2 linked regions of the Kineococcus sp. NBC_00420 genome follow. The protein of the gene in region 2 binds, or shares a complex with, the protein of the main gene of each other region. Links are inferred from orthologs where the notes say so. Each region holds a gene or a part of one and is shown on either strand. Other genes may lie near its edges. The genes, in order: uvrB and pcrA.

The links.
Region 1: the proteins of pcrA (region 2) and uvrB are in contact, whole or in part, in a crystal structure (PDB 7EGT), measured with the Thermus thermophilus proteins. The link is inferred for Kineococcus sp. NBC_00420 from one-to-one orthologs. Residues at the interface, in WP_096412145.1 of Thermus thermophilus: His654, Arg656, Phe657, Gln666, Asp668, Glu669, Lys680, Arg681, Leu682, Ser683, Lys685, Tyr686, Ala687; in WP_096411307.1 of Thermus thermophilus: Glu23, Leu25, Arg26, Asp27, Gly28, Glu29, Arg30, Phe31, Arg55, Glu326, Asp327, Phe328, Glu379, Ser382, Gln383, His398, Gly400, Arg401.

Annotation. Positions count from the first base shown.
Region 1 is NZ_CP107930.1:5,168,522-5,177,997, reverse strand. What follows is about bases 2,042-5,013. They hold uvrB (excinuclease ABC subunit UvrB), read right to left. Parts: upstream 4,607-5,013; coding sequence 2,477-4,606; downstream 2,042-2,476. Other genes in these bases: coaE (dephospho-CoA kinase), read right to left, coding at 4,644-5,013; OG218_RS25270 (DNA polymerase ligase N-terminal domain-containing protein), read left to right, coding at 2,121-2,489; OG218_RS25275 (MarR family winged helix-turn-helix transcriptional regulator), read left to right, coding at 2,042-2,095. Also shown: excinuclease ABC subunit UvrA, read right to left, coding at 1-1,299; more of OG218_RS25275, read left to right, coding at 1,523-2,041; more of coaE, read right to left, coding at 5,014-5,795; OG218_RS25255 (hypothetical protein), read left to right, coding at 5,849-5,995; mmsB (multiple monosaccharide ABC transporter permease), read right to left, coding at 6,071-7,300; mmsA (multiple monosaccharide ABC transporter ATP-binding protein), read right to left, coding at 7,297-8,895; chvE (multiple monosaccharide ABC transporter substrate-binding protein), read right to left, coding at 9,003-9,476. UniProt on the Escherichia coli protein: The UvrABC repair system catalyzes the recognition and processing of DNA lesions. A damage recognition complex composed of 2 UvrA and 2 UvrB subunits scans DNA for abnormalities.
Region 2 is NZ_CP107930.1:3,782,151-3,791,654, forward strand. Bases 4,530-7,529 are described here. They hold pcrA (DNA helicase PcrA), read left to right. Parts: upstream 4,530-4,858; coding sequence 4,859-7,201; downstream 7,202-7,529. Other genes in these bases: OG218_RS18710 (TetR/AcrR family transcriptional regulator), read right to left, coding at 4,530-4,753; OG218_RS18720 (alpha/beta fold hydrolase), read right to left, coding at 7,173-7,529. Outside these bases: OG218_RS18695 (hypothetical protein), read right to left, coding at 1-577; OG218_RS18700 (aminoglycoside phosphotransferase family protein), read left to right, coding at 903-1,859; OG218_RS18705 (MMPL family transporter), read right to left, coding at 1,978-4,170; more of OG218_RS18710, read right to left, coding at 4,172-4,529; more of OG218_RS18720, read right to left, coding at 7,530-7,916; OG218_RS18725 (hypothetical protein), read right to left, coding at 7,972-8,334; OG218_RS18730 (acetamidase/formamidase family protein), read right to left, coding at 8,339-9,247; OG218_RS18735 (PPOX class F420-dependent oxidoreductase), read left to right, coding at 9,250-9,504. UniProt on the Escherichia coli protein: A helicase with DNA-dependent ATPase activity. Unwinds DNA duplexes with 3'-5' polarity. Translocates on single-stranded DNA with 3'-5' polarity. Initiates unwinding more efficiently from a nicked substrate than double-stranded DNA.

The sequences.
Region 1 (9,476 bases), 1.4 Mb from region 2 along the record:
GCCGACCTTCACCGCGAGGATCGAGGGCTTGAGCCGGGCCCCGTGGCACACCGGGCACGGCGTCTCGCGCATGTAGCCCTCGTAGCGCTCCTTGCTCATGTCCGACTCGGTCTCGCCGTGGCGGCGCTTGATGAAGTCGACGACGCCCTCGAAGCCGGTGGAGTACGAGCGTTCGCGCCCCCAGCGGTTCTTGTAGCGGACGTGGACCTCGTGGTCCTTGCCGCGCAGCAACGCGTCCTTGGCGCGCTTGGGCAGGGCCCGCCACGGGACGTCCATCGAGAAGGTGAGGTCGGCCGCGAGCGCCGTCATGAGCCGCTGGAAGTAGTCGGCGGAACTGCTGGCCCAGGGCGCGATGGCGCCCTCGTTGAGCGAGAGGTCCTCGTCGGGGACGACGAGCTCGGGGTCGACCTCGAGCTGGGTGCCGATGCCGGTGCACTCCGGGCAGGCGCCGAAGGGGGCGTTGAAGGAGAAGCTCCGCGGTTCGATGTCGTCGATGTCCAGCGGGTGCTCGTTGGGGCAGGCCATCTTCTCGGAGAAGCGACGCTCCCCCTCGGGGCCCTCGACGTCGACGAGGTCCACGACCAGCAGTCCGGCGGAGAGGACGAGGGCCGTCTCGACGGAGTCGGTGAGGCGCCGCTTCACCCCGTCCTTGAGGACGAGGCGGTCGACGATGACCTCGATGGTGTGCTTGAGCTTCTTCTGCAGCGTCGGCGGGTTGTCGAGGGCCACGACCTCGCCGTCGACGCGGGCGCGGGCGAAGCCCTTGGTCTGCAGCTCGCGGAAGAGGTCGGCGTACTCGCCCTTGCGGTCGCGCACCATCGGGGCGAGGACCTGGAAGCGGGTGCCCTCGGCCATCTCCAGCAGCTGGTCGACGATCTGCTGCGGGGTCTGGCGTCCGATCGGCTCCCCGCAGACGGGGCAGTGCGGACGTCCGGCGCGGGCGTAGAGCAGACGGAGGTAGTCGTAGACCTCGGTGATCGTGCCGACGGTGGAGCGGGGGTTGCGCGAGGTCGACTTCTGGTCGATCGAGACGGCCGGGGAGAGCCCCTCGATGAAGTCGACGTCGGGCTTGTCCATCTGGCCCAGGAACTGGCGGGCGTAGGCCGAGAGCGACTCGACGTAGCGGCGCTGTCCCTCGGCGAAGATCGTGTCGAAGGCCAACGAGGACTTGCCCGAACCCGAGAGGCCCGTGAAGACGACGAGGCTGTCCCGGGGCAGGTCGACGGAGACGTTCTTCAGGTTGTGCTCACGGGCACCGCGCACGACGAGACGGTCGTTGGCCACCCGGGCGGAGGTCACCGATCGTGTCGCCGCGCTGGCGGCGGTCTTCGCGCGGGTACCCGGAGAACGAGGGCTGGAAGAGGGAGAGCGAGTGGCCACGGGGCAACCCTAGGCGTCACCTCCGACACGAGCCTCCGCGGTGTTCGGACGGCGTTCGGGGACCCGGTCCGTGCCGAACGCCCACCTCGGGGTCAACCGATCGGCGGACGCGGTAGTTGAAAGCGCTGCATAAGCTGGGGACATGGCACCATCCGGCACGCTGATCGAGGTCCAGAGCACCACCGCGTCGCAGGACGCCGAACCGGGCCCGGTGGCGGGCGAGGGCACCCGGTGGCTGGACGACGACGAGCAGGTGACCTGGCGGACGTTCCTGTCGACCATGCAGCTGCTGCTGGACCGCTTCGACCGGCAGCTGCAGCAGGACTCCGGGATCGTCCTCACGTACTACGAGATGCTCGTGCGCCTCTCGGAGGCCCCGGACCGCTCGCTGCGCATGAGCGAGCTCGCGGAGTCCTCGTTGTCCTCCCGCAGCCGCGTCTCGCACGCCGTGGCCCGGATGGAGGAACGGGGCTGGGTCCGTCGCGAAGCCTGCCCCACCGACGGCCGGGGATACCTCGCCGTCCTCACCGACGAGGGTTTCGCCGCCCTCGCCCAGGCCGCTCCGGGCCACGTGGAGACCGTGCGGCGTGATCTCTTCGACCAGCTCTCCCCGACCCAGCTCGAGCAGTTGCGCGGGATCGGCGAGACGCTGATGGCCCACCTCACCGAGACCGGCAGCGTCTCCCCCGTCCCGGGCCTGCCCGGCGCGTCCTGACGCGGCGCTCGAGGTGGCGCAGGAGGTGACGCGGCGGCCGGCCTTCGTCCTGCACGAGCACCGCAGACCCCGTCGCCACCACGACCTCCGCCTGGAGGAGGACGGGGTGCTGCGCTCGTGGGCGCTGCCGAAGGGGCTGCCGACGTCGCCGGCCGCCGACCGGCTGGCGATCGCCGTTCCCGACCACGACCTGGCCCACCTCACCTACACCGACGAGGACAAGGCCATCGCCGACACCGGCTGGTGGGAACTGCTGGACCGCACCGGGCGCCGCACCCTCTTCGCCCTGCACGGGCGCGGGGGGACCCGCCGGTACGCGCTGATCCGCACCGGCGGCCCGAAGCCGGAGAACCTCCTGCTGCACCTCACGAAGGACCAGGGTCAGGCGCCCTGAGCCGCCTGCATCCCCCGCAGTTCCTTCTTCAGGTCCCCGACCTCGTCCCGCAGCCGGGCCGCGAGCTCGAACTGCAGTTCCGCGGCGGCACCGTGCATCTGGTCGGAGAGTTCCTGGATGAGCTGGGCGAGGTCGGCCTGGGCCATGCCCGGGCGCGGGGCCGCCGTCTCGCCCTGCGCGGTCTTGCGGCCCTTGCCCTTCGCCGGGGTCGGGGCCTTCCCCCGCGACTGCGACCGTCCGCTGCCGCCCTGGCTCGCAGCGGCGAGGAGGTCGGCGGTGTCGGCGTCCTCGCGGGCGATGAGGTCGGTGATGTCGGCGATGCGCTTGCGCAGCGGCTGCGGGTCGACCCCACGCTCGAGGTTGTAGGCGACCTGCTTCTCGCGGCGCCGGTTCGTCTCCTCGATCGCCTGCTCCATCGAGGCGGTGATGCGGTCGGCGTACATGTGGACCTCGCCCGACACGTTGCGGGCGGCGCGCCCGATCGTCTGGATCAGCGAGGTGGCCGAGCGGAGGAACCCCTCCTTGTCGGCGTCGAGGATCGCCACCAGGGACACCTCGGGCAGGTCGAGGCCCTCGCGCAGCAGGTTGATCCCGACGAGGACGTCGTACTCGCCCTGACGCAGCTCCCGCAGCAGTTCCACCCGGCGCAGGGTGTCGATGTCGGAGTGCAGGTAGCGGACCCGGACGCCCTGGTCGAGGAAGTAGTCGGTGAGGTCCTCGGCCATCTTCTTCGTCAGCGTCGTCACCAGGACGCGCTCGTCCTTGTCGGTGCGCAGCCGGATCTCGTGCAGCAGGTCGTCGATCTGGCCCTTGGTGGGTTTGACCACGACCTGCGGGTCGATGAGTCCCGTCGGGCGGATGATCTGCTCGACGACGCCCTTCCCGCGGGAGAGTTCGTACTGCCCCGGGGTGGCCGAGAGGTAGACCGTCTGCCCGGTGCGCTCGAGGAACTCCTCCCAGCGCAACGGCCGGTTGTCCATGGCGCTGGGCAGGCGGAACCCGAAGTCGACGAGGGTCCGCTTGCGGGACATGTCCCCCTCGAACATCCCCCCGATCTGGGGGACGGTGACGTGCGACTCGTCGATGACGAGGAGGAAGTCCTCGGGGAAGTAGTCCAGCAGGGTGTTCGACGCCGACCCGGGGGCCCGGTTGTCGAAGTGGCGGGAGTAGTTCTCCACCCCGGAGCAGGAACCGACCTGGCGCAGCATCTCGATGTCGTAGGTGGTGCGCATGCGCAGCCGCTGCGCCTCGAGCAGCTTGCCCTGCTGCTCGAGTTCGGCGAGGCGTTCGGTGAGTTCGGCCTCGATCGTCCCGATGGCGCGTTCCAGCCGTTCGGGACCGGCCACGTAGTGCGAGGCGGGGAAGATGTAGACGTGCTCCTCCTCGCGCAGGACCTCCCCGTTGAGGGGGTTCAGCGTGTAGAGCTTGTCGATCTCGTCGCCGAAGAACTCGATGCGGATCGCGTGCTCCTCGTACACCGGGATGATCTCCACGGTGTCCCCGCGGACGCGGAAGGTGCCCCGGGTGAAGGCGAGGTCGTTGCGGGTGTACTGCTCAACGATGAACTTGCGCAGCAGGTCGTCGCGCTCGATGGTGTCGCCGACCTTGAGCGGGACCATGCGGTCGACGTACTCCTGCGGGGTACCCAGCCCGTAGATGCACGACACCGACGCCACGACGATGACGTCGCGCCGCGTCAGCAGCGAGTTGGTGGCCGAGTGCCGCAGCCGTTCGACCTCGTCGTTGACCGAGGAGTCCTTCTCGATGTAGGTGTCCGACTGCGGGACGTAGGCCTCGGGCTGGTAGTAGTCGTAGTAGGAGACGAAGTACTCGACCGCGTTGTTGGGCAGGAGTTCGCGGAACTCGTTGGCCAGCTGCGCCGCGAGGGTCTTGTTGGGGGCCATCACCAGGGTGGGCCGCTGGACCTGCTCGATGAGCCAGGCCGTCGTCGCCGACTTGCCGGTACCCGTCGCGCCGAGGAGCACGACGTCCTGCTCCCCCGCGTTCACCCGCTTCGCGAGCTCCGCGATGGCCGCGGGCTGGTCGCCCGAGGGTGAGAACTCGGAGACCACCTCGAAGGGCGCCACCCGGCGCTCGATGTCTGTCGTCGGCCGCATGGGGGGAAGCCTAGGCGGGACCTCCGACACGAGCCCCTCAGCGCTGCGCGAGCACCTCGTCGACGAAGGCGGACTTGCCGGCGGCGTAGGCCTCGGTGTCGCCGGTGGACGCTGCGAGGGCCCGTTTGAGCGCGACGTAGCGCTCGCGCAGCCCGGCGTCGGCCCGGAGCGCGTCCCGGAAGGCCAGCGCGTGCGCGACGGCGGGCGAGGAGACCGGGCGGACGTGGCAGTTGACGGCCCGGCCGGGATCGGCGTTGGAGGCCAGGGCCTTGTCCACCTCGCCCCCGCCGGGCAACCGGTCCCACCAGCGCCCGGGCTCGCGGACCAGCCCGACGGCGAGCAGGTCCTCGGCCACCGCGGCCGCCGTCTCGAGGTCGGCCACCACGACCTGCACGTCGATCACGTCCTTCGCCACCAGCCCGGGGACGGCGGTGGAGCCGGTGTGCTGCACGTCGAGGGCCCGCGCCCCCGCCACCCGGGACACCCGCGCGCAGGTGCGCGCGCCGGCGGCCGCCCAGCCCGGGTCGGGGTCCACGAGCGCCACCGGCCCGCGGGCGGCGGACCGGCGGGCGCGGAGGTCGGCCTCGAAGGGGAGCAGCCGCTCCCGCCAGAGGGTCTCGACGAGCCCCGCGAGGGGGTCCGGTGCTCCCGCGGGGCGGCGCGGGTTCGCCAGCAGGACGTCGGCGACGGCCCGGCGCTCGTCGTCGCTCGCCTGGGCCGCGAGCCGGGCGCGGGCGTCCTCCGGACTCATCCCGCGGTCCTCGACGAGCCGGCGCAGCCGCTCCGGCGCGTCCGCCTCGACGACGACGACCAGCGGGAAACCGGGCGCCGCACCGGTCTCCACGAGGAGCGGGACGTCCTCGACGACGATCGCGTCGGTCGGCGCGGCGGCGGCCAGCTCGGCCCGCCGGGCCGCGACCAACGGGTGCACGATGCCGTTCAGCACCGTCCGGGCCTGCGCGTCCTGGAACACGATGCGCCCCAACGACGGACGGTCGAGGTCACCCTCCGCCCCCAGGACCCCGGTCCCGAAGTGCTCGACGATCGAGGCCAGACCCGGTGTTCCGGGGGCGACGACCTCCCGGGCCAGCAGGTCGGCGTCGACGATGACGGCACCCAGGGCCGCCAGCGACCGCGACCCGGTCGACTTGCCCGCCCCGATGCCCCCGGTGAGGCCCACTCTCAGCACGGTCGGACCCTAACGGATCACCTAGTCTGGAACCCCGAGTGCCGGAGGAAGCGATGAGCGGACAGCCCGAACGCCTCTGCGTCTGCGGGCACCCCGCGGTCCACCACCAGCACTACCGGCGCGGGAGCGACTGCAGCGAGTGCGACTGCCCGCACTACCGGCGCCGGGACAGCCTGTGGCGCCGGTTGTCGCGTCGCTGACCCGGTACCGCCGGGGAACGGCGAAGGGCCCGACCGCATCGCTGCGGTCGGGCCCTTCGTCGTGGGGGTGGCGGGTCAGCGCACCCCACCGCGACGCTTGTTGTAGACGTCGAACGCGACAGCGAGGAGCAGCACGAGGCCCTTGATGACCGACTGCAGGGACTGGTCGAGGCCCAGCAGCTGCATGCCGTTGGAGATCACGCCGACGAGCAGACCACCGATCATGGCGCCCTGGATCTTGCCGATGCCGCCGGTGACGGCCGCGCCGCCGATGAAGGCCGCGGCGATCGCGTCGAGCTCGAAGCCGACGCCGGCGCTCGGCTGGGCTCCGTTGGACCGCGAGGAGAAGATGACCCCCGCGACCGCGGCCAGGAAGCCCATGTTGACGAAGATCCAGAAGTTCACCCGACGGACGTTCACGCCGGACAGCTGCGCCGCAGCGAGGTTCCCGCCGATGGCGTACACCTGACGACCGAACACCGTGCTCTTCATGATCACGGAGTAGGCCAGGATCAGGACGGCCAGGATGATGAGGACGATCGGCAGACCACGGCTGTGCGCGAGCTTCCACGCGATGGCCATGACCACGAGCGCCACCAGGACGATGCGCAGCACGAACAGCGGGAGCGCCTCGACGACCTGCTGGTAGCGGACCTTGGCCAACCGGGTGCGGAACTGACCCACGGCGAAGGCGACGACCGCGACGACCCCGATGAAGAGGGTGAACGCGTCGTAGCCGTACCCGCCGAACAGACCGTTGATGAACCCGGTCGCGACCTTGCCGTACTGCTCGGGGAAGGGCGAGAGCGAGACGTTGTCCAGCACGAACAGCGTGAAACCGCGGAACAGCAGCATCCCGGCCAGCGTGACGATGAAGGCGGGGATGCCGACGAAGGCGACCCAGAAACCCTGCCAGGCACCGATGAGGATCCCGACCCCGAGGGCGGCGAGGATGCCGACCCACCACGCGTGACCGTCACCGATCACCAGTTTCGCCGAGACCGCCCCCGTGAGGGCGACGACAGACCCGACCGAGAGGTCGATGTGGCCGGCGACGATGACGATGACCATCCCGATGGCCAGCACCAGGACGTAGGAGTACTGCAGGATGATGTTGGTGATGTTGCCCGGGCTGAGCGACAGGTGGTTGTCGGTGATCAGCCAGAACAGCGCCACGACCACGACGAACGCGATGTAGATGCCGCTCTCGCGCAGGTTCGCCGTGATGGCGACGAGGGGGTTGGCCGAACCGGTCTTCGGCGCCGGCGGCGGCGTCGCCTTCTTGACCGTGCTGGTGCCGCTCATGCGGTGTGCTCCTGAGGGGTGGGGGTGGTGGTGAGCGAGCGGTCCTTCGTCATGAGGACCATCAGGCTCTCCTGCGATGCCTCGGCGATCGGCACCTCACCGGTGATCCGGCCGGCCGAGAGGGTGTAGATGCGGTCGCAGATGCCCAGCAGTTCGGGCAGTTCGGACGAGATGACGATGACGGCCTTGCCTGCGGCCACCAGCCGGTTGATGATCGTGTAGATCTCGTACTTCGCGCCGACGTCGATGCCGCGCGTGGGTTCGTCGAGGATCAGCACGTCGGGGTCGGAGTAGATCCACTTCGACAGGACGACCTTCTGCTGGTTCCCGCCGGAGAGCTTCCCGGTCAGGGCCGTCACCGTCGGAGCCTTGATGTTCATGCTCCGCTTGCTGTCCTCGGCGACCTTGATCTCCTCGTTGGCGTCGACGAAACCGCCGGTGGCGAGTTTGTCGAGGGCCGCCGCGGAGACGTTGCGCTTGATGTCGTCGATGAGGTTGAGGCCGTACTTCTTGCGGTCCTCGGTGGCGTAGGCGAGCCCGTGCTTGATCGCCTCGCCGACGTTGCGGGTCTGGAAGGGCTTGCCGCGGTGGAACAGCTGCCCACCGAGGTAGCGGCCGTAGCTGCGACCGAAGACGCTCATCGCGAGTTCGGTGCGCCCGGCGCCCATCAGCCCGGCGATCCCCACGACCTCGCCGGCCCGCACGTTCAGGCTCGCGTGGTCGACGACCAACCGGTCCTGCACGGGGTGCCCGACGGTCCAGTCCTCGATGCGGAGGACCTCCTCGCCCGGGTTCGACTCGCGCTCGGGGTAACGGCTGTCGAGGTCACGGCCGACCATCCCGCGGATGATGCGGTCCTCGGTGACGGCGTCGGCGCGCATGTCGAGGGTCTCGATGGTGCGACCGTCGCGGATGATCGTCACCGAGTCCGAGATGGCCTCGATCTCGTTCAGCTTGTGCGAGATCATGATGCAGGTCATCCCCTCCTCCCGCAGCTGGCGCAGCAGGTCGAGGAGGTGGGCGGAGTCGTTGTCGTTGAGCGCCGCGGTCGGCTCGTCCAGGATCAGCAGGCGGACGTCCTTGCTGATGGCCTTGGCGATCTCGACCAGCTGCTGCTTGCCGACGCCGAGCTGCCCGATCGGCGTCGTCGGGTTCTCGTCGAGCCCGACGCGAGCCAGCAGCTTCGACGCCTCGCCGTTCGTGCGGTTCCAGTCGATGAGACCGCCGCGGCCCTTGATCTCGTTGCCGAGGAACATGTTCTCGGCGACCGACAGGTAGGGCACCAGCGCGAGCTCCTGGTGGATGATCGCGATGCCGGTCTTCTCGCTGTCGGCGATCCCCGAGAACTGCGAGAGCTTGCCGTCGAAGTGGATCTCGCCCTCGTAGGTCCCGTAGGGGTAGACCCCGGAGAGGACCTTCATCAGCGTCGACTTCCCGGCGCCGTTCTCGCCGCAGATGGCGTGCACCTCACCGCGACGGACCGACAGGGAGACGTCGGACAGCGCCTTGACCCCGGGGAAGGTCTTGGTGATGGAACGCATCTCCAGGATGGTGGGCCGCGTCGCTGAAGTCGACGCCTGGGTTGTGTCGGTCATCGGTGAACCGTCGTCCCTCGTTCTGGATGGGGGTTTTCGTGCTGGAGCACCACGGATCCCGCCCCGGCCGCGGAGACCGGGCCGGGGCGGGAGGTTCACGTGGTGGGTCAGCTGGCCTTGCCGGCGTCGACCTCGGCCTGGGTGTAGTACTTGGTGTCGACCAGGGCGGTCTTCACGTTGTCCTTGGTGACGACCTGGGACTCGAGCAGGAAGGCCGGGACGACCTTGACGCCGTTGTCGTACGTCTTGGTGTCGTTCGCCGTGGGCTCCTTGCCGGCGAGGATGTCGCCGGCGGCGGTGACGGCCTCGTCGGCGAGCTTGCGGGTGTCCTTGAAGATGGTCGAGTACTGCACGCCGTCGTTGATGAGCTTGACGGAGGCGATCTCGGCGTCCTGACCGGTGATGACCGGCATCTTCTTGTCGCCGCTGCCGTAGCCGGCGTTCTGCAGCGCGGTGATGATGCCGCGGGAGATGCCGTCGTAGGGCGAGAGGACGCCGTCGACCTTGCTGCCGTCGTTGTAGGCGGAGGTCAGGAGGTTCTCCATGCGCTGCTGCGCGACCTCCTGCTGCCAACGGAGGAT
Region 2 (9,504 bases):
GCCCGTCGGAGTCGAGGATCCGTAGAAACCCGTTGTCGGTGAACGCCAGGTGCTCCCCGTCGCCAGCCGCGAACCAGACCGGACCCGGTCCGGTCGCGATCCGGGGCCCCAGCGGATCCAGCGAACCGTCCAGCAGGCGGCACCAACCACCACCCACTCCCAGCGAGAGGTCCGAAGTCAGCGCGATCACCCTCAACACCCCTCGCAGGGAACGCACCTCCTCCCCGGTGGCTGCCTCCAGCACGCGGGTGGCCCTGCGGAGGTGAGTGACGACCACACGACCTCCAGCCAGAGCAGTCACGGCCTCCACGTTCGTGCGGCTGCGGTCCTGCCACAGCCGCTGACCCGTCAGGTCGTAGCCGCACACACCGTGGCGTTCCCAGGCGCCGGCGACCACCACGGGGTGCTCACCGGGTACCAGTGCACCCCGCCAACCGCCGTAGTCCCAGATGGTCTCGAACGTGGCGCAGTGCGCGGCACGTTCCAGCGACCAGACGTCCACGAGCCCCTTGTGGCGGGCGGTGACCAGGAGGTCCTCTTCCCACGGCGCCGCGGCGACCTGGCGCAGGTCGATCACCAGCGTTCACCGTCTGCGAGCCCGTTGAAGATCATGCCAGTGAGTCTGTCCCAGGGGTCCGACAACGAGGTCGCCGCGGGACTCGAAGCTCTTCCTCGACCGTCGAGGTGCGCCGGCGGGACGGGCCGCGGTTCCACCGAGGCAGCGGACTTCAGGGTCGTTCCGCGGTACGGGCGGGCGTCGGAGGCCGGGAACCTCGCGCTCACGCCGAGGAGCACGGAATGCGGGTGAGGGAAGCAGTTCCGTCTGCCAGCCTGGTCACCGTGGTCCACGACGACGGAGCAGTCCGACCCGCGACCGCAACGGTCGGCCCGGGGCCGCGTGGATGAGCACCGCCCACGACCTCGGTCCAGTACCGACCCGCCTCAGCGTCGAGACCGACCTGGTCCACCAGCTCATCGCCGAGCAGTTTCCCCACTGGGCCGACCTGCCGGTGCGCCCGGTGGCCGACGGCGGCTGGGACAACTTCACCTTCCACCTCGGTTCGGACATGTCGGTGCGCCTGCCCAGTGCCACCGAGTACGCCCTCGCCGTGGACAAGGAGCACCGCTGGTTGCCCCGCCTCGCAACGCAGCTCCCGTTGCCCATCTCCACTCCGCTGGCACGAGGCCGACCCGGCCACGGCTACCCCTTCGCCTGGTCGGTGTACCGGTGGCTGCCCGGGGACCCGGTGACCGCCGACCGCATCGCTGACGGCGGCATCGGCGCTGAGGGCGACCCGGTCCGCTTCGCCCTCGACCTCGCCGACTTCCTCACCGCCTTGCAGCAGATCGACCCCACCGACGGGCCGGCTCCCGGCACGCACAACTGGTTCCGCGGCGGCACGCTGCGCACCTACGACGCGACGACCCAGAACGCGCTGCAGACCCTCGAGGGTCGCCCCGACGTGGACATCGACGTCGAGTTGGCCCGCGCCGTGTGGGCCAGTGCGCTCGACGCACGGTGGAACCGCGTGCCGGTCTGGTTCCACGGCGACATCGCTGCCGGCAACCTGCTGCTGCGTGAGGGCCGGCTGGGTGCGGTCATCGACTTCGGCACCTGCGGGGTCGGTGACCCCGCCTGCGACCTCGCCGGGGCGTGGACGTTGCTGGGCACCGCAGCCCGGGTGGCCTTCCGCGACCGGATGGACGTCGACGAAGGTACGTGGGCTCGAGGGCGCGGCTGGGCGCTGTGGAAGACCCTGGCCACCTACGTCGGAGTCCTCGACGAGGATGCAGGAGCAGCCGCCGGGGCTCAGCGCGTCCTCGACGCGATCCTCACCGAGTACGGGGTCACCAGCTGAGCCCTTGCAGGCGCGCATGGGCTGACGACCTCACGGTCATCCCGCGATCTGGGCAGGATCACGGCTGTTCGCGATCCGCCGGGCAGGTCCCAGGCACAGAGGGGCCGCCAGCGACCGCTCACGCAGCCGACCTCGCCGTCAGGGCCGTGCCCTCGACGTCGAGGGTCGGCAACCACCGCAACCACCGCGGCATCCACCACGCCGCCCGGCCGAGCAACGACAACGCCGCCGGCACCGCGACCATCCGGACGACCACGGCGTCGGCGAGGATCCCGACGGCCAGCGCGAAGGCGATGGGTTTGATCGTCGAGTCGCCCTGCGGGACGAACCCCGCGAACACCGCGAACATGATCGCCGCGGCGGCCACCACGACGGGTGCCGCCTGCCGGAACCCGGTGCGGACGGCCTGCACGGGATCGGCGCCGTGGGCGTGCGCCTCGTGCATCCGGGAGACCAGGAACACCTGGTAGTCCATCGCGAGGCCGAAGAGGATCCCGACGACGATGATCGGCGCGAGGCTCAGCAGGGGGCCGGTGCTCTCGGCCCGCACGATCTGCTTCAGCCAGCCCCACTGGAACACCGCGGTCGTCGCGCCGAGCGCGGCGCCGATGGTCAGGAGGAACCCCAGGACCCCGACGACGGGCACCAGGATCGAGCGGAAGACCAGCACCAGCAGGACGAACGCGAGCCCGACGACCAGCACGAGGTACACCGGCAGTGCGTCGGACAGCGTGCTGGAGACGTCGACGCTCACCGCGGTCTGGCCGGTGACGTAGGCGGTGGTTCCCGAGGGGTCCCCGGCGATGAGGTCGCGCATCCGGTGCACGAGGTCGGTGGTGGCCGTGTCGTCCGGGGCGGTGGTGGGGACGACGGTGACGAGGGCGGCGCTCCCGTCCCGGTTCGGGGTGGGCGGTGCGGCGAAGGCGACTCCCGGCAGCGCGCGGAGTTCCGTGCTCAGCGCGGTCGCGCGGTCGACCACGCCGGCTCCCTCCCCGTCGCCGTGGACGAGGACGACGATCGGTCCGCTGACCCCCGCGCCGAAGCGGTCGGAGAGGATCTGCTGCGCCTTCGCCTGGGTGCTGCCGTCGGGCCACGCGGTGCTCAACGTGGTCTGCATCGAGGTGACCGGGATCGCGACGACCCCGAGGGCCACGACGGCCAGCACCAGGCTGACCCAGCGCCGGGTCGTCACGGTCCGACCCCACGTCGCGAACAGCCCCGTGCGTTCGGTGCCGTCCGGGACGTGCGGTGGCGCCACGTGGCGGCCGCCGCTGTGCTCGAGGGCCTTGCGGGCCGAGCGCGGCAGCGCCCGCAGCCCGACGAACCCGAGCGCCGCGGGGACGAGGGTGAGGGCGATGAGCACCGCGACGACGACCGTCGCGGCGGCGGCGATCCCCATCTCGGTGAGGAACGGGATGCCGGCCACGGCGAGACCGGCGAGCGCGATGACCACGGTCACCCCGGCGGTCAGGACCGCCGACCCCGCGGTCCCCACGGCCAGCGGGACGGCCTCGGCCACGCTGCGCCCGTCGAGGAGTTCCTGCCGGAAGCGGGTGACGATGAACAGCGCGTAGTCGATGCCGACGGCGAGGCCCAGCATGATCGCGAGGATCGGCGTCGTGGACTGCAGGTCGACGAAACCCGTGAGGGTGGTGATCCCGAGCGCGCCGATCCCGACGCCGACGACGGCCGTCAGCAGGTTCATCCCCGCGGCGACGAGCGAGCCGTAGGTGATGGCGAGGACGACGAGCGCGACGACGACACCGATGACCTCGGCGGGTCCGCCGAGTTCGGAGACCCCCTGCGTGACCTCGCCCGTCACCTCCGCGTCCAGGCCCGCGGCCCGGGCGTGCGCGACGGCGGCGAGCAGTTCCTCGCGTTCGGACGCGGTGACCTCCGACGCCTGCACCGGGTAGCTGACCGTGCTGTAGGCGGCGCGCAGGTCGGGGGAGACGACGGGGTTCGCGGCGTCGAGCGGGTTGCTCGCGCCCGCGACCCCGTCGAGGCCGTTGAGCTCCTGGATGGCGGCGAGGACCTTCGCCGAGTTCTCCGCCGAGGTGATCTGCTGACCCTCGGGCACCTCGAAGACGACCTGGGCCGATCCGCCGTTCGCGGTGTCGCCGAACTCCTCCCCGATGAGGCGCAGCGCGGTCGTCGACTCCTGGCCGGGGATCTCGAAGGAGTTCACCGTCTTCCCCGACAGGGTGGCGGCGCCGACCCCGGTCAGGGCGAGGAGCAGGACCCAGACGGCCACGACGAGGCCGCGGCGGCGGAACGCGCCGGCTCCGAGGCGGTGCAGGAAGGTCGCCATCTCAGTTCTCCTCGGCGGTGTGCCCGAGCGCGGCGAGCGCAGCGGTGATCAGGTGGGGGCGGACGGTCGCGGCGTCGAGGTCGCGGAAGGCGAGCGAGGTGACGGCGAGCCCGCTGACGGCGGTGGTGATCCGCACGCCGCGGTCCAGGACGGCGGCGCTGGGCGGTTGCTCGCTCTTGACGATCTCCGTGCCGAAGGAGCGGAACAGCACCTCGCCGAGGTGGTCCAACCGGTCGGAGGACAGCGCCCCCTGGCTGATCGTCGTCAGCATGAAGGAGACGAGCCCGGGACGTCGCTCGGCGAGGGCGACGAGGGCTTCGACCACGGTCCGGTCGCGCCCGGGACCGGTCGGGAGGTCCGTCACCTGGGTGGCGATGCGCTCGAAGTGCCCGACCGTGTGCGCCACGGTCGCCTCCTCCAGCGCCTCCTTGCTCGGGAAGCGGTGCAGCAGACCGGTCTTGGAGTAGCCGACCGCGTCGGCCACCCGCTGCACCGAGGTCTGCTCGATCCCGTGGCGGGCGAACAGCGCCGCCGCCGCCTCGAGGATCTCCTCGTCGATCTGTTCCTTCGTCAACCGGGGCACCCGACCACTGTAGACCGGTGTGGACCGAGTCGGTCGCACAAGGACCGGTTCGGTCCATCGCGGGCGGTGGGTCGTGTCGGAGGTGAGGCCTACCCTTGACCCACGATGAGCACTCTCTTCGACGACCTCCCGCTGGGCCCCTCCTCGAGCGGCGACCCGAACGGCGGCAGGACCGCGCCGACCCCGCGCCGGGGGGCGGACCCGGCTGCCCTGCTCGAGGGGCTGAACCCGCAGCAGCACCAGGCCGTCGTGCACGCGGGGTCTCCGCTGCTGATCGTCGCGGGCGCCGGCTCGGGCAAGACGCGGGTCCTGACCCACCGCATCGCCTACCTGCTCGCCGAGGGCCGTGCCACCGCCGGGCAGGTCCTCGCGATCACCTTCACCAACAAGGCCGCCGCCGAGATGCGCGAACGCGTGGCCGCCCTGGTGGGCGACCAGGTCGGTGTGAACGTGGGGATGGGGTCCCGCAGCATGTGGGTCTCGACCTTCCACTCCGCCTGCGTGCGCATCCTGCGCCGCGAGGCCCAGCACCTGGGGATGCGGACGTCGTTCTCGATCTACGACTCCGCCGACTCCCAGCGGCTCATGGCGATGGTCGGCCGCGAGCTGCAGCTGGACCCGAAGAAGCACGCGCCGCGGGCGATGTCGACGATGGTGTCGAACCTCAAGAACGAGCTCGTCGACGAGGAGACCTTCTTCGACCGGGCGAACTCCGAGAGCGGCAACGAGACCGAACGCGTCCTCGCGAAGGCCTACCGGATGTACCAGCAGCGGCTGCGCCAGGCCAACGCCATGGACTTCGACGACCTGATCATGTCCACGGTGCACCTCCTGCAGGCCTTCCCGGACGTCGCGGAGCACTACCGCCGACGCTTCCGCCACGTGCTGGTCGACGAGTACCAGGACACCAACCACGCGCAGTACATGCTGGTGAAGGAACTCGTCGGCACCGGTGAGGGCCCCGTCCCGCGCGGGGAGCTGACCGTCGTCGGTGACGCGGACCAGTCGATCTACGCCTTCCGCGGCGCGACGATCCGCAACATCGTCGAGTTCGAGCAGGACTACCCGGACGCGACGACGGTGCTGCTGGAGCAGAACTACCGCTCGACGCAGAACATCCTGACCGCGGCCAACGAGGTCATCAAGCTCAACGACGACCGCCGGCCGAAGAACCTCTGGACGGCCTCGGGCGCGGGGGAGCAGATCGTCGGGTACGTCGCCGACGACGAGCACGACGAAGCCGCCTTCGTCGCCGAGGAGGTCGACCGCCTCCACGACGCGGGATCGCTGAAGTACAAGGACGTCGCCGTCTTCTACCGGACGAACGCGCAGTCGCGTTCGCTGGAGGAGGTCTTCATCCGCACCGGGCTGCCCTACAAGGTGGTCGGCGGGACGCGCTTCTACGAGCGCAGGGAGGTCAAGGACGCCGTCGCCTACCTGCGCGTCCTCGACAACCCCGACGACACGGTGAACATGCGCCGCGTCCTCAACACCCCCAAGCGCGGGATCGGCGAACGGGCCGAGGCCGCGATCGTGGTGCTGGCCGAACGCGAGCGGATCGGCTTCAACGCCGCGCTGGACCGCGCCGACGAGGCGATCGGTCTGGTGTCGCGCTCCCTGAACGCGATCCAGGGTTTCGCCCAGCTGATCCACGACCTGCGCACGCTGGCGGAGTCGGGGGCCGCCCCCTCCGTGGTGCTCGAGGCGATCCTGGAGCAGAGCGGTTACCTCGCCGAACTCCGGGCGAGCTCGGACCCGCAGGACGAGTCCCGGGTGGAGAACCTCTCCGAACTCGTCGCGGTGGCCGAGGAGTTCTCCGAGGACAACCCCGAGGGGACCCTCTCGGACTTCCTGGAACGCGTCTCCCTCGTGGCCGACGCCGACCAGATCCCTGCCGGTGCCGAGGACGACGGTGTCGTGACGCTCATGACGCTGCACACGGCGAAGGGGCTGGAGTTCCCCGTCGTGTTCCTCACCGGCATGGAGGACGGGACCTTCCCGCACATGCGCTCCCTCGGGGACCCCGACCAGCTGGCCGAGGAACGTCGCCTCGCCTACGTCGGCCTGACCCGGGCGCGCGAACGGCTCTACCTGTCCCGCTCGGCCGTCCGGAGCGCCTGGGGCGCACCGCAGCAGTACCCGCCGTCACGGTTCCTCGACGAGGTCCCCGCGACGCTGGTCGAGTGGAAGCGTGCGCAGTCGGCGTTCCAGAACGTCGCCTCCCCGAGCGCCGCGTCGCGGATCTCCCAACGCCCGGGGGTGCGTTCCGCCGGCAACCGGCCGGTCATCACCCTGAACCCCGGCGACCGGGTGACGCACGACTCCTTCGGCCTCGGCACCGTCGTGCGCATGGAGGGCGAGGGCGACAAGACCATCGCGCACATCGACTTCCGGTCCGAGGGGACGAAACGGCTGCTGCTCAGGTACGCGCCGGTCGAGAAGCTCTGACCACGGACGCCACCTCGCGGGGACGTTCCAGCGGCAGCAGGTGACCCGCCCCGGGCAACGTCACGAACGTCGCCCGGGGGTAGGCCACCCCGTTCAGCTCCCGCTGGGCGTTCTCGCCCAGGTCACCGTCCGCACCGCCCGCCACGAGGACCGCGGGCAGGTCGAGGACCCCGACCCGCTCGGACCAGTCCTCCCGCGACCCGAACTCCAGCCAGTTCCGCCAGGCCAGCGGGGAGGAGCGGAGCAGGTCGGTGACGGCGCGTTCCGCGGCCGCGAGTTCCAGGGGTCCGCCCACGTTCGTCGCGACGAACTCACTGGCGGCGGCGGCGTCCAGCGGGCCGTCCTGCACCCAGGACAGCATGAGCGCCCGGCGTTCCTCCGCCATCGGCTCGGGGACCGGCGGGGAGCCGGCGAGCAGGAGCACCCCCGAAGGGGGTGGGAGTTCCCCGGCGAGCGCCCGCGCCGCGACGACGGATGCGATCTTCCCGCCCATGCTGTGCCCCAGCAGGATCCAGTCGTCGTCCACCGCCGAGAGCCGCTGCACGACGTGGTCGGCCATCGCCCGTACCGAGGTCCCGAGTTCCACCGGTGCGTCGCCGAAACCCGGCAGGTCGAGCGCGCGGAGCTCGAACTCCGGACCGAGTTCCGCGGCCAGCGCGTCGAAGGCGAGGCGGCTCGACCCGAGGGCGTGCAGACAGACGACAGTGGTGCTCACAGCGCCCATCCTCGGGGCGGAACGGGTGACCGGCGCGTCGGAGCGGCGCTGCGGGCTACTGCCCGAACGTGTACCGCAGGTTCGCGTTGATCAGCTGGTTCACCCGGCGACGCAGGTGCCCCAGCGACGACGGCTCGGGGAGCTGGTCCTCGACCAGCAGGGTCCACCGCAGGTCCGTCCCCTGGTGAGCCGCGTCCCACGGCAGCTCGAAGCGGAGCCGCGCGTCGGGTCGGACGGGCCACAGCGACGACCACACGAGGAGGTGGGGCGCGTCGACGGTCAGGACCTCGGGTCGCTGCTCGTCGTGGAGCAGCTCCAGCCAGGGGCGGTGCGGGTCGCGGTCCGGAGCGAGCAGCGCCTCGCAGACGACGTGCGGGGGCGCGGGCTGGTTCCTGCGGCGGGATCCGGCCTCGAGCACCCTCCTAGCTGGGGTGGGTGCGCCGGAGGGCATCGTGTCGCAGCGCCGCGTGCACGCCCCACGTCTCGTTCGCGACCTGGGTGATGCGCAGGTCCACGCAGGCGCTGAGCAGGGCGAACGTCGTCGACCGGTCGAGGTCGAGTTCCGCGGCGACCCACGTCACCATGTCGTCGAGCGCCGCGTCCGTCGCGGCGTTGAGGTCCGCGTCGAAGCCGAAGGTCAGCCGCTCGGTCGGGGTCGTGGCGTGCACGGAGGGTAGGGCGGGCACCGCGACGACGGAGACCGTGAGGTCGGTGGTCGTGCCGCACTCCACGGCCGTCCCGCAGACCTCGCCGTCGCCCTGGGCCGCGTGCCCGTCGCCGAGGCAGAGCAACGCGCCGGGGACGTGGACGGGCAGGAACAACGTCGAGCCGGCGACGAGGGAGCGGCAGTCGATGTTGCCGCCGTGCCCGGGGCGCGGCGGGGTCGTCGAGTGCTGGCCCGGTTCGGCCGGGGTCGTGCCGATGACGCCGAGGAAGGGGGCGGTGTCCACCGTGAACCCCAGCTGGTTCGTCGCCGTGCGCGCGTCGTCGTCGATGTCCCACAACAGGTCCGCGCGCTCCGTGATGCCCAGGCGCACGTTCAGCGGGCTGTCCACCGCGCCGGCGGACGTCCACCCCCACCCCGACGTGGTGATCGAGTGCAGGGTGACGGCCAGGACGTCCCCCGGGCGCGCACCCCGCACGGAGACCGGCCCGACGAGGCAGTGCCCGCGGGCGCCCTCGAGGCGACGGGGCGTGGGGGCCCCGGGGTGTTCCGGTCGCCGGAGGTAGCCGCAGGCGTCGAGCGCCTCGACGGTGAAGCGTTCGCCGTCGTCGACGACGAGCGCCGGTTCGAGGGCGGGGTCGAAGACGTCGGTCGGGGTAGCGTCCACGCATGGATCTTCCCCCCGAACTGCTCGTCCTGCTCCGTGAACGCGCCACCTGCTACCTCGCGACGACGATGCCCGACGGCTCGCCCCAGCTCACCCAGACCTGGGTCGACACGGACGGGACGAACATCGTCATCAACACCGTGCAGGGCTTCCAGAAGCTGCGCAACGTCGAGCGGGACGGCCGGGTCGCGGTCACCGTGGCCGATCCGGCGAACCCGAGTCGCTACTTCTTCGTGCGCGGCCACGTCGTGGCGTCG